2 regions of the Kribbella sp. NPDC049227 genome follow, and region 1 is predicted to be linked to the other one. Evidence: riboswitches for the same ligand, from Rfam matches in the RefSeq annotation. Region 1 holds a riboswitch; the other holds the start of a gene.

Region 1 (5,493 bases):
TGGACGGCCAGGTCGGCTGCCGCGGCGTCACCGGGTTGTGATTCCAGAACGCGGACATAGTCGGCATGGAACTCGGCCGCCTGCGTCGGTGGCAGGCCGTCGTACAGGACCTCGGCCAGTAGTGGGTGGCGGAACCAGGAGGTTCCGGTGGTCTCGGTTTGCACTACGCCGCGGTCCTGGGCCTCGGCCAGGCAGGGGGTGATCGCGGTCGCGGACAGGCCGTGGCCGGCTGCGACCTGCGTCAGTACGGCGGCGGAGGTCGGGCGGCCGCCGACGGCGAGGATTCTGGTGAGCAGGCGGGTCTGGTCCGACAGGCCGTGCCAGGTCGCGAGTAACGCGTCGCGGAGTACGGCGGGAACCGTTGGGGGCAAGGTGCTCTCGGTGCCGGACAGGCCGGTGACCATCAGTTCGACGAGGTAGGGGTTGCCGTCCGACCGTGCCAGTACGCCGGACGCGAGTTCGACGTCGGGCGCCCGGCCGAGGAGACCTTCGATCTGGCTGCTGGTGGCGTCGAGGTCCAGCGGATCCAGCCGGATCTCGTCGAAGAACGGCATCCGCCGCATGTCGGCCAGCCAGGAGTGGAGGGGATGCCCCTCGCCGCGTTCCTCCGTCCTGCAGGTGGCCAGGAGTACGAGCGGCTGCGACCGGAACCCGGCGATCAGATAGGACAGCACGTCCAGCGATGCGACGTCGGCCCATTGCAGATCGTCCACGACCACCACCGTCGGACGCCGTACGGCGATCCGATTGAGCACGAGGTCGACGAGCATCGGCAGTCTGGTGGTGTCGACGCCCGCGCTGACTCCCAGCGAGGGCAGCAAGGCGTTCAGCCCGTCGGTGCCGGCGAGGGTCTCGGCCTTCTCGTCGTCATCCGCGCGGCCGAGCCAATCCCGTAAGGCGCCGGTGATCGGGGCGAACGGGACGGACGCACCACCGAAGTGCACACACGATCCCCACAGCACGTTCAGATGCGAGTCCCCGCAGACCTCATGAGCCAACCGGGTCTTGCCGATGCCGGCCTCGCCATGGATGACGATCGCGTGCGGTACGCCGGTGATGGCGCGCGACAGTGCATCGCCGAGGAACTCTTGTTCAGCAGCACGTCCGGCGAATCGACGATCGGGCCGCGGACCCCCCATGCGTACTCAGTGAACACCCTCGGGCGCGCTGACGGGAGACCTCGACGTACTGGTCGGGCGGGGGGTGATCAAGCGTTCGACCGCAACTTTCGCGGTGCCGGCGGCGCCTTCGGCTACGACACGTACCTGTGAAACGCTGCGCGCCAGGTGATTGTGAACCTCATCGCTGAGGACAGGGCGGGGTGTGTCATGATCGGGCGGACGGTTGTGGAGGAACACCGGTGACCGGCTTCGGCCGGGAGTCCGGGGCGGTCCCGCCACTGTGACCGGGATGAATCCCGGAAGCCAGGACATCCACCTCCGTCCGTCGGGCTGCGGTCTCCGTGGTGCGGCGTACCAGCCGTAGCGGGCGTGGACACCCGCTCGACGAAGGGACTCCCCGCCGTGCGGTCTGCGTCACCCTCCTCCGGTTTTCCGTTCACCGCCGTGGTCGGGATGGACGATCTTCAGCTCGCCCTGATCCTGGCCGCGATCTCGCCGGCGATCGGTGGGGTGCTGATCCGGGGCGAGAAGGGTACGGCGAAGTCGACCGCGGTCCGGGCGCTCACCGAGATCCTTCCGCCGGTGGACGTCGTACCCGGGTGCCGCTTCTCCTGCGATCCCGAGCATCCGGACTCGGCCTGTCCGGACGGTCCGCATGTGGCCGGTGCGCAGACTCGGCCGGCCCGGCTGGTCGAGCTTCCGGTGGGTGCGACCGAGGACCGGGTGCTTGGTTCGCTGCATCTGGAGAAGGCGTTGGCCGAGGGCGTCACGGCGTACGAGCCTGGGCTGCTCGCGGCGGCGCATCGCGGTCTGCTGTACGTCGACGAGGTCAATCTGCTGCACGACCATCTGGTCGACGTACTGCTCGATGCCGCGGCGATGGGACGCGCGACGGTCGAGCGGGACGGGGTGTCGGTGACGCACCCGGCGCGGTTCGTGCTGGTCGGGACGATGAACCCGGAAGAGGGTGAGCTGCGGCCGCAGCTGCTGGACCGGTTCGGGCTGACGGTGGACGTCGTTGCCAGCCGGGATCCTGCGGTTCGGGTCGAGGTGATGCGCGCGCGGCTCGCGTACGAGGCGGATCCGGATGCCTTCATTGCTCGGTACGACGGCCCGCAGCGCGAGCTCGCCGAGCGCATCGTCAAGGCCCGCGACCTGCTGACCGAGGTGATTCTCACCGACTCCGCCTTGCGTCAGATCGCGGAGATCTGCGCGTCGTTCGACGTCGACGGGATGCGGGCCGACCTGGTCACCGCGCGTACGGCGGTTGCCCACGCTGCCTGGTCCGGGCGCACTGTGGTCGAGGTGGACGATGTGCGCGCGGCCGCCAAGCTTGCGTTGCCGCACCGGCGTCGCCGCAATCCGTTCGACGCTCCAGGTCTTGACGAGGACCAGCTGGAAGAGGCGATCAACAACAGCACTCCGCCACCGGAGGACCCGGACGACGATCCGGACGGTCCAGGTGGTCCGGGCGGGGGAGCGGATCCCGCGGACGACGGCAGCCCGGGCGACGCGGACCCTGCCCACTCCACCCCAGACCTGGCCGGAGCCGACCCGGATGGGCCGGAAGACGGCGAGGCGAGTGGCCGGCCTGGGCCGGCGCCGGCTGGTGAGGTAGTCGGCAGCTCGGAGCCCTACAAGGCGCGGTTGCTCAGTGTGCAGGCCGCCGGGACGGGCGTCGCCGGTCGGCGGTCCCGGGCGATCACCGAGGTCGGGCGCGTCGTGGGTGACCGTTCACGCGCAGGACGTGAGGCAGGCCGCCCACATCTCCTGGCGACCATTCGATCCGCGGCTCCGCATCAGCATGCGCGCGGCCGTACCGGCCCGGGTCTCGCCGTACGGCCGTCCGATGTGCGGCTCGCCGTTCGAGAAGGGCGTGAGGGCAACCTCGTGCTGTTCTGCGTGGACGCGTCCGGCTCGATGGGGACGAAGAAGCGGATGGGTGAGGTGAAGACCGCGATCGTCTCGCTGCTGCTGGACGCGTACCAGCGCCGTGACACCGTCGGACTCGTCACGTTCGCCGGTGCCGCCGCGACGGTCGCCCTGCCGCCCACCGGCAGCGTCGAGACCGCCGTACGCCGGCTTGAATCGCTGCCGACGGGCGGACGTACGCCGCTCGCCGAGGGCCTGCTGCAAGCCGCCGAGGTACTCCGGATCGCCGCGATCCGCGACCCCCGTCGACGCCCACTGCTCGTGCTCGTCACCGACGGCCGAGCCACCCACGGAGACAACGCGTTCGCCCGCGCGCGTCAGGCGGCCGGCTGGCTCGCCCAGCACGGGATCGCCACGGTGGTCGTCGATTGCGAGCCGCGTCGCGGCGTCCGGCTCGGGCTGGCCGGGGAGCTCGCGGCCGACCTAGGCGCCGAGTACCTCGACCTCGGTGAAGTTGCCGCTGGCAACCTCATCCGCACGGTGACGGACCGGAGGGCGGCCTGATGCCGAAGGGGCAACCGGCCGTCGTTCCAGACGACGGACTGACCACCCGCCAGCGCCGGAACCGGCCGCTGCTGATGGTGCACACCGGTGAGATGAAGGGAAAGTCGACAGCCGCCTTCGGGATGGCTCTGCGCGGCTGGAACCAGGGCTGGAACATCGGCGTGTTCCAGTTCGTCAAGAGCGCGAAGTGGAAGGTCGGCGAGGAGAGCGCGTTCAAGGCGCTCGGTGAGTTGCACACGGCGACCGGTCAGGGCGGGCCGGTCGAGTGGCACAAGATGGGCGAGGGCTGGAGCTGGTCGCGGAAGGCCGGCACCGAGGAGGACCACGCCGCCGACGCGCTCGAGGGCTGGCGCGAGATCCAGCGCCGGATCGCCGCGCAGACACACGACCTGTACGTCCTGGACGAGTTCACGTACCCGATGAAGTGGGGCTGGGTCGACGTCGACGAGGTCGTGCAGACGCTGACGAACCGGCCCGGTCACCAGTACGTCGTGATCACCGGACGCAACGCGGACCAGCGCCTGCTGGACGCGGCCGACCTGGTCACCGAGATGACCAAGGTCAAGCACCCGATGGACACAGGCCAGAAGGGCCAGAAAGGCATCGAGTGGTAACGCCCGCCAGCGCAGCGAAACTGACTGCGCGCGCGGAGCGGCAGCCCTGTGTGGGAGTGGGGGTGACGCTGTGATTCCGCGGGTTGTGGTGGCGGCGCCGGCTTCGGGGGCCGGGAAGACCACGGTCGCAGTTGGGTTAATGGCAGCGCTGCGGCGGGCCGGGCATACGGTCGCCGGGTTCAAGGTGGGGCCGGACTACATCGATCCTGGGTTCCACGCGGTCGCCACTGGTCGTCCCGGGCGGAACCTCGATCCGATGCTGTCCGGCGAGGAGCGCGTCGGCCCGCTGTTCGCACACGGTGCTGCCGGCGCAGACCTCGCTGTTGTCGAAGGCGTGATGGGGCTGTACGACGGCGCCCTCGGGACCGACGGGTTCTCGTCCACCGCCCACGTCTCGAAGTTGCTCAAGGCACCTGTCGTGCTGGTCGTCGATGCGTCGGCGGCGGGCCGTAGCGTCGGTGCCGTCGTCCAGGGATTCGTTGCCTTCGACACCGAGATCCGGATCGTCGGCGTCATCCTGAACAAGGTCGGTTCGGACCGGCACGAGGCCGAGGTCCGAGCCGGAGTGGCGCCGACCGGCGTACCGGTGCTCGGTGTGCTTCGGCGCGACACCCGCCTCACCGTGCCCAGCCGTCACCTCGGTCTGGTCCCGGCCGACGAGCAGCGGGAGCAAGCCTCGGCGGCGGTTGAGGCTGCCGCCGAACTGGTCCGCCAGGGCGTCGACCTGGAGGCGTTCGTCGCCGCTGCCCAGGCCGCACCAGATCTCGACGTCGAGGCGTGGGACCCGACCGCGGAGGTGACTCAGGCGGGTGAAGGTCGGCCGGTGGTGGCGGTTGCCGGTGGCCCCGTGTTCTCGTTCCGCTACACCGAGACCGCTGAGCTGCTGGTTGCCGCAGGCGCCGATGTTGTTGCCTTCGACCCGCTGACGGATCCGTTGCCTGAAGCAACCTCGGCGCTGTACCTGGGTGGTGGCTTCCCGGAGTTGCACGCTGAAGCGCTGTCGGCCAACGACGTACTCCGTCGGCAGGTGGCGACCGAGATCGCGGCAGGGCTGCCGGTCATCGCCGAGTGCGCCGGGCTGCTCTATCTCTGTCGCGAGCTGGACGGCCATCCGATGACGGGTGTGCTACCTGCGACCGCTCGGATGACCGACCGCCTGACCCTCGGCTATCGGACCGCGATCGCTGCCACCACGAGTGCGTTCTTCGACGAGGGTCGCCGGGTCCGCGGTCACGAGTTCCACCGGACGGCGATCGAGTTGGACGCCCAGGTGGATCCCGCGTGGCACCTGCCCGCTGGCGTGGAGGGCATCGCCTTGCCGC
Region 2 (5,493 bases), on a different contig from region 1:
CATTCGTAGCTGGTCTGACGGCCGGGCACCGCGTCGCCGGTGTAGGTCACGGTCGAGTCGTGGGCGATCGGTCCGCGGCCTTCGAGGTAGTCGGCGCGGATGATCAGGTCGTCGGACTCGCCCGGCAGCGACACCGGCCGCATCGCGTTCAGCAGTGGGTGGAACTCCACGACGTACAAGGCGCCGCCGGGCTTGAGGAGGTCATGGACCACGCGCGCCCAGTGCTCGAGATCGGGCAGGTAGCACAGCGCACCCTTGCCCGTGTAGACGACGTCGAACGTGCGGCCTTGCACCGCCTCCACAGCGTCGTACACATTCGCGTGGACGTAGTCGACCTCGACCCCGGCGTCGGCAGCGATCTGCCGCGCCTCCTCGAGCGACTTGGCCGACAGGTCCAACCCGGTCGTCCGCGCCCCGCGCCGAGCGAAAGCGATGGTCTCCGTCCCCAGATGACACTGCAGATGCAGTACGTCGCGACCCTCGAGCGGACCGAGGTCCTCCCACTCGTAGTCGGCGAACCAGAACTCCGCCGGCTGACTGTAGAAACGGCTTGCCGCGTGCAGCGGCGCCCGCGCATCCCAGTCCGCCTCGTTGGCGGCCACCATCCGCAGTGTCTGCTCGTCCAGTTGCATAAGCGTCCTCAGGCGTCGGGGTCGTCTGGCAGTCGACCGTAGGACAGATCCTTGGCGCGGTCGAACGTATTGCCGGCCGGGTGATGCGGGTGCGGCAGCGCCGAGTCGGTGTCAAGGTCGAAGCCGACCGCCTCCTCCGACTCGATCACGTCGTCGGTCTTCGGATGGTGCTGGTGGTGCGGCAGGTGTTTGCCGAGAGAGTGCAGCAGACCGGAATGCTCGTCCTGCGGCTCGGTCTCCGTCATCGCCGGGGCCCCTTCGGTAGTCGCCCTGCGACGCCGGGCGGAGGACTGATTGTGACGCGTTCTGGTGGCGAGCGGGTGAACGGCGCCTGCTTGATCGCAGCATCCCCTTGTTCAAGGTTGTGAAATAAGCTTGAATAAGAGGTATGGCACGGGTGGAGTTGCATCGGTGGCCTGGGCATCCGGACGGGTTCACCCGGGCCGAGCGGTTGGGCGGGTCGTACGAGCTGTACTTCCCGGACCCGTTGGTCGGGCGCGAGTTCGACCTGAGCGACGACGTCCTCGCGGCCTTGGAGGACGCCGCCGGCGATCTGGCCCGCCTGGACGCGACGGCCGCCGTCCTGACCAACAGCGAAGCCCTGGCCCGCCTGCTGCTGAGGGCAGAGGCTGTCGGGTCGTCGCAGATCGAAGGGCTGGTGGTCGGCGCGCGCCGCCTGCTCAAGGCCGACGTACTGCGGGACCGGCAGCGCGACGTCACCGCCGAGGAGGTGCTCGGCGCGGTCGACGCGATGACCTGGGCGACCGAGTCCGTCCAGGCCGGCGACAAACTCGAGGTCGACCACCTGCTCGAGGCGCACCGGCGCTTGATGGCCCAGTCCCCCACACCCGAGTTCGGCGGCGAGGTCCGCTTCCTGCAGAACTGGATCGGCGGCCGCTCCCCCGCCGAGGCGTACTACGTCCCGCCGCCGGCGCACCTGGTGCCCGACCTGCTGGCGGATCTGATGACCTTCGTCCGGGAGTCCCGGCTGCCGGTGCTGGCGAAGACCGCGATCGCGCACGCGCAGTTCGAGACCATCCATCCATTTGCCGATGGCAACGGCCGGACCGGGCGGGCGCTGATTCACCTGATCCTGCGGGCCGATGGACTCATCACGCGAACCGTGCCGCCGGTGTCGCTGTCGCTCGCCACCCACGCGATGCAGTACGTCGAAACACTGACGGCGTTCCGGCATGTCGGTCGCTCGACCACTGCGAAGGCTCGGTCGGCGGCGAATCCGTGGCTGCGGATGTTCGCGATGGCCTGCAGCCACGCGACGGCGGAGGCCGCTCGCTTCGAGCAGACGGCGGCCGAACTGAAGTCCGCATGGCGCGAGCGAGCCGCGCCCGTCCGCGGCGGCTCGGCAGCCGACCTGCTCATCGAGGCACTGCCCGCCGCGCCGGTGCTCACGCTCGCGGCGGCGGCGCAGCTTGTCGACCGCTCCCAGCAGGCGACCAACCAGGGTCTGGCGAGGCTCGTCGAGGCCGGCATCCTGCGTGAGATCACCGACGGCCGACGCAACCGCGTCTACGAGGCGCCCGAACTGATCGACGCGTTCACCCTGCTCGAACGCCGCTTCGCCAGCCCGGCCGCGGACACCCGGATCGAGCCACCTAGCAGACCGGTCCCATCGAGGCCAGCACCAACACGCCACGCACATTGACTTTCGTCTCCCGAGCGAGCAAGAATTCGAACATATGTTCGATCGTACAGGGAGAGATGATGCCAGAGCCGTTCGACTGGGACATCCTGCACCGGCCATCGGCGATGGCCATGGTCCGGGGCCAGCTCGGCTTCAGCTGGATGGTGCTGTCCGGCCGGCTCGCGCAGTTGACCGACGACCAGTACTTCTGGCGACCTAGCAGCGAGGCGCTGACCGTCGTGCGCCGGCACTACACCGGACGGTTCCGATCACTCGGGTCCGGCGAGTGGGTCGCGCAGTGGCCCGACGAGCCGGACCATCGCGGGCCACGCACGATCGCCTGGCTGATCGCCCATCTCACCGAGACATTCTTCGAGCGCTGGGAGTGGACGTTCGGCACGAGCCAGCAGGGACGTGCGGACATCACCCTGCACGGGAACGCGCGGGATGCGGTGGCGTGGCTGACACATTGGGTCGAGGCCTGGCAGGACGCGATCGCCGCTCTCGACGAGGAGCAGGTGATGACGATCGGCCTGAGCCAGGCGACCGAACTGGACGCGGGCGAGCCGTTCGGTCACGTCGTACTGCGGCTGAATCGGGAGTTGATCCACCATGGCTCGGAGATCATGACGCTCCAGGATCTCTACGCGGTCGCTGCGTGAGTTGCGGGCGAGGACCACAAGATGTGCGACACGCGGCGTGGCGCTACCACAAGATCTAGGGGTCGCCACTTAGCATCACTACTGCTGGTGGTTCGGAGTGGCCGGTACTGCGAGATGTGGGCCACGCCGAGGCAACAGGGGAATCCGGTGCGAGTCCGGAGCTGCCCCGCAACGGTGAGCGGAAGCCTTCCGCGAGTCCTGATACCTGCCACCGGCGCGTGCACCGCCGGTGCACGCGGTCCGAGACCTCGCGGGTGGGTCGCAGGGCGTGGCGGCAGTGTTCCCGGCCGGTGCTGCCGGCCCCGTCGTGCGCCCCTCCGCGTGGCTCCGGTCCTCCGAACTCGTTTGGAGACAACACCTGTGACGATTGCTTCCTCATCCCGGGCGGCGACAGCCGACCAGTCGATCCAGCTGACCGTCGTACGCCGCGACGGCGGCCACACCGGTTTCGACCAGACCAAGATCTCGGTCGCCATGACCAAGGCGTTCCTCGCCGTCGAGGGCGCCGAGGCGGGCACCACCCACCGGGTCCGTGACCTGGTGACCGACCTGACCGGCCGGGTCGTCGAGGCCCTGACGAGCCGCGGTGACGCCCGCCGCAGCGTGCAGGTCGAGGACATCCAGGACCAGGTCGAGCTGGCGCTGATGCGCGCCGGCGAGCACCAGGTCGCCCGTGCGTACGTCCTCTACCGCGAGGAGCGCACCAAGGCCCGCACCCCGGCCGACCCGTCCGGCATCACCGACAAGCCCGCGCTCACCGTCCGCGCGGCCGACGGCAGCGCGGCGCCGCTCGACGTCGACCGCCTGCGCGTGATCGTCGCGGAGGCGGCCACGGGTCTCGACGCGGTCGACCCCGAGCTGATCCTCGACGAGACCCTCGGCTCCTGCTACGACGGCATCGCGCAGCACGAGGTCGAGCTCGCGCTGGTGATGGCCGCCAGGTCGTATGTCGAGACCGAGCCGCAGTACAGCTTCGCCGCATCCCGGCTGCTGCTCGACCAGATCCGTCGCGAGGCGCTCGGACGCGTCCACGGCGAGCCGCGGCAGGCCAGCCAGGCCGACATGACCGACGCGTACGCCCACTACTTCCCTCGCTACATCCAGCTCGGCATCGAAGCCGGGCAGCTCGACCCGGAGCTGGCGAGCTTCGACCTGGACCGGCTCGCCGCTGCGATCCGTCCCGAGCGCGACCTGGACTTCACCTTCCTCGCCCTGCAGACCCTCTACGACCGCTACCTGCTGCACATCGACAAGGTCCGGTTCGAGTTGCCGCAGGCATTCTTCCTGCGGGTCGCGATGGGGATGGCGCTGCGCGAGGACGACCGCGAGGCACGGGCGCTGCAGTTCTACGAGTTGCTCAGCTCGTTCCGGTTCATGTCGTCCACACCGACACTGTTCAACTCCGGCACCACCCGGCCGCAGCTGTCGTCCTGCTTCCTGACCACGGTCGAGGACGACCTGGCCGGCATCTTCCACGGCATCCGCAACAACGCGATGCTGGCCAAGTACTCCGGTGGCCTCGGCAACGACTGGACCCCGGTGCGCGGGATCGGCGCCAGGATCCGCGGGACCAACGGCGAATCGCAGGGCGTCGTACCGTTCCTGAAGATCGCCAACGACACCGCGGTAGCTGTGAATCAGGGTGGAAAGAGAAAGGGCGCGGTGTGTGCGTATCTCGAGACCTGGCACGTCGACATCGAGGAGTTCCTCGACCTGCGGAAGAACACCGGCGACGAGCGCCGGCGTACGCACGACATGAACACGGCGAACTGGGTGCCGGACCTGTTCCTGCAACGGGTCGAGGCCGGCGGCGACTGGACGCTGTTCTCTCCCAACGAGGTGCCCGACCTGCACGATCTGTACGGGCCTGAGTTCGCCGCGGCGTACGCGCAGTACGAGGCGGCGGCCGACCGGGGCGAGATCAAGGTCTTCAAGCGGGTCAAGGCGGTCGACCTGTGGCGGCGCATGCTGACCGTGCTGTTCGAGACCGGGCATCCGTGGATCACCTTCAAGGACGCCTGCAACCTCCGCTCGCCGCAGCAGCACGACGGCGTCGTCCACTCGTCGAACCTGTGCACCGAGATCACCCTGAACACGACCGTCGACGAGACCGCGGTCTGCAACCTCGGTTCGGTCAACCTGGTCGCGCACCTGACCGAGGACGGGCTGGACGCCGACCTGCTCCGCGAGACGGTGAAGACCGCGGTCCGGATGCTCGACAACGTCATCGACGTGAACTTCTACACCACCGCGGAGTCGGAGCGGGCCAACCAGCGGCATCGCCCGGTCGGCCTCGGTCTGATGGGCTTCGCCGACGCACTGTTCGCGCTGCGGATCCCCTACTCCTCCGACGCCGCCGTGGCCTTCGCCGACAGCTCGATGGAGCAGATCAGCTACCACGCGATCGAGGCGTCCAGTGATCTCGCCGCCGAGCGCGGCCGCTACTCGTCGTACGACGGATCGCTGTGGAGCCAGGGCATCCTGCCGATCGACTCGCTCGAGCTGCTCAGGACGGCGCGGGACGGCGACCTGATCGTTGACCAGAGCAAGCAACTCG

Evidence for each region. Region 1 has a riboswitch for cobalamin ahead of ACGFH6_RS16145 (putative cobaltochelatase). Riboswitches for the same ligand answer to the same signal wherever they lie in the genome.
Region 2: another riboswitch for cobalamin. It lies ahead of ACGFH6_RS43040 (ribonucleoside-diphosphate reductase subunit alpha); the one in region 1 lies ahead of ACGFH6_RS16145 (putative cobaltochelatase).

What each region holds. Positions count from the first base shown of each region.
Region 1 covers NZ_JBICST010000003.1:830,262-835,754, forward strand. The annotation lists gene ACGFH6_RS16140 (AAA family ATPase) at 1-1,139, opposite strand, end outside; cobalamin riboswitch at 1,303-1,456, shown strand; gene ACGFH6_RS16145 (putative cobaltochelatase) at 1,524-3,557, shown strand; gene cobO (cob(I)yrinic acid a,c-diamide adenosyltransferase) at 3,557-4,171, shown strand; gene ACGFH6_RS16155 (cobyrinate a,c-diamide synthase) at 4,260-5,493, shown strand, end outside.
Region 2 covers NZ_JBICST010000012.1:121,787-127,279, reverse strand. The annotation lists gene ACGFH6_RS43060 (class I SAM-dependent methyltransferase) at 1-632, opposite strand, end outside; gene ACGFH6_RS43055 (hypothetical protein) at 641-877, opposite strand; gene ACGFH6_RS43050 (Fic family protein) at 1,021-2,295, shown strand; gene ACGFH6_RS43045 (DinB family protein) at 2,355-2,936, shown strand; cobalamin riboswitch at 3,008-3,164, shown strand; gene ACGFH6_RS43040 (ribonucleoside-diphosphate reductase subunit alpha) at 3,297-5,493, shown strand, end outside.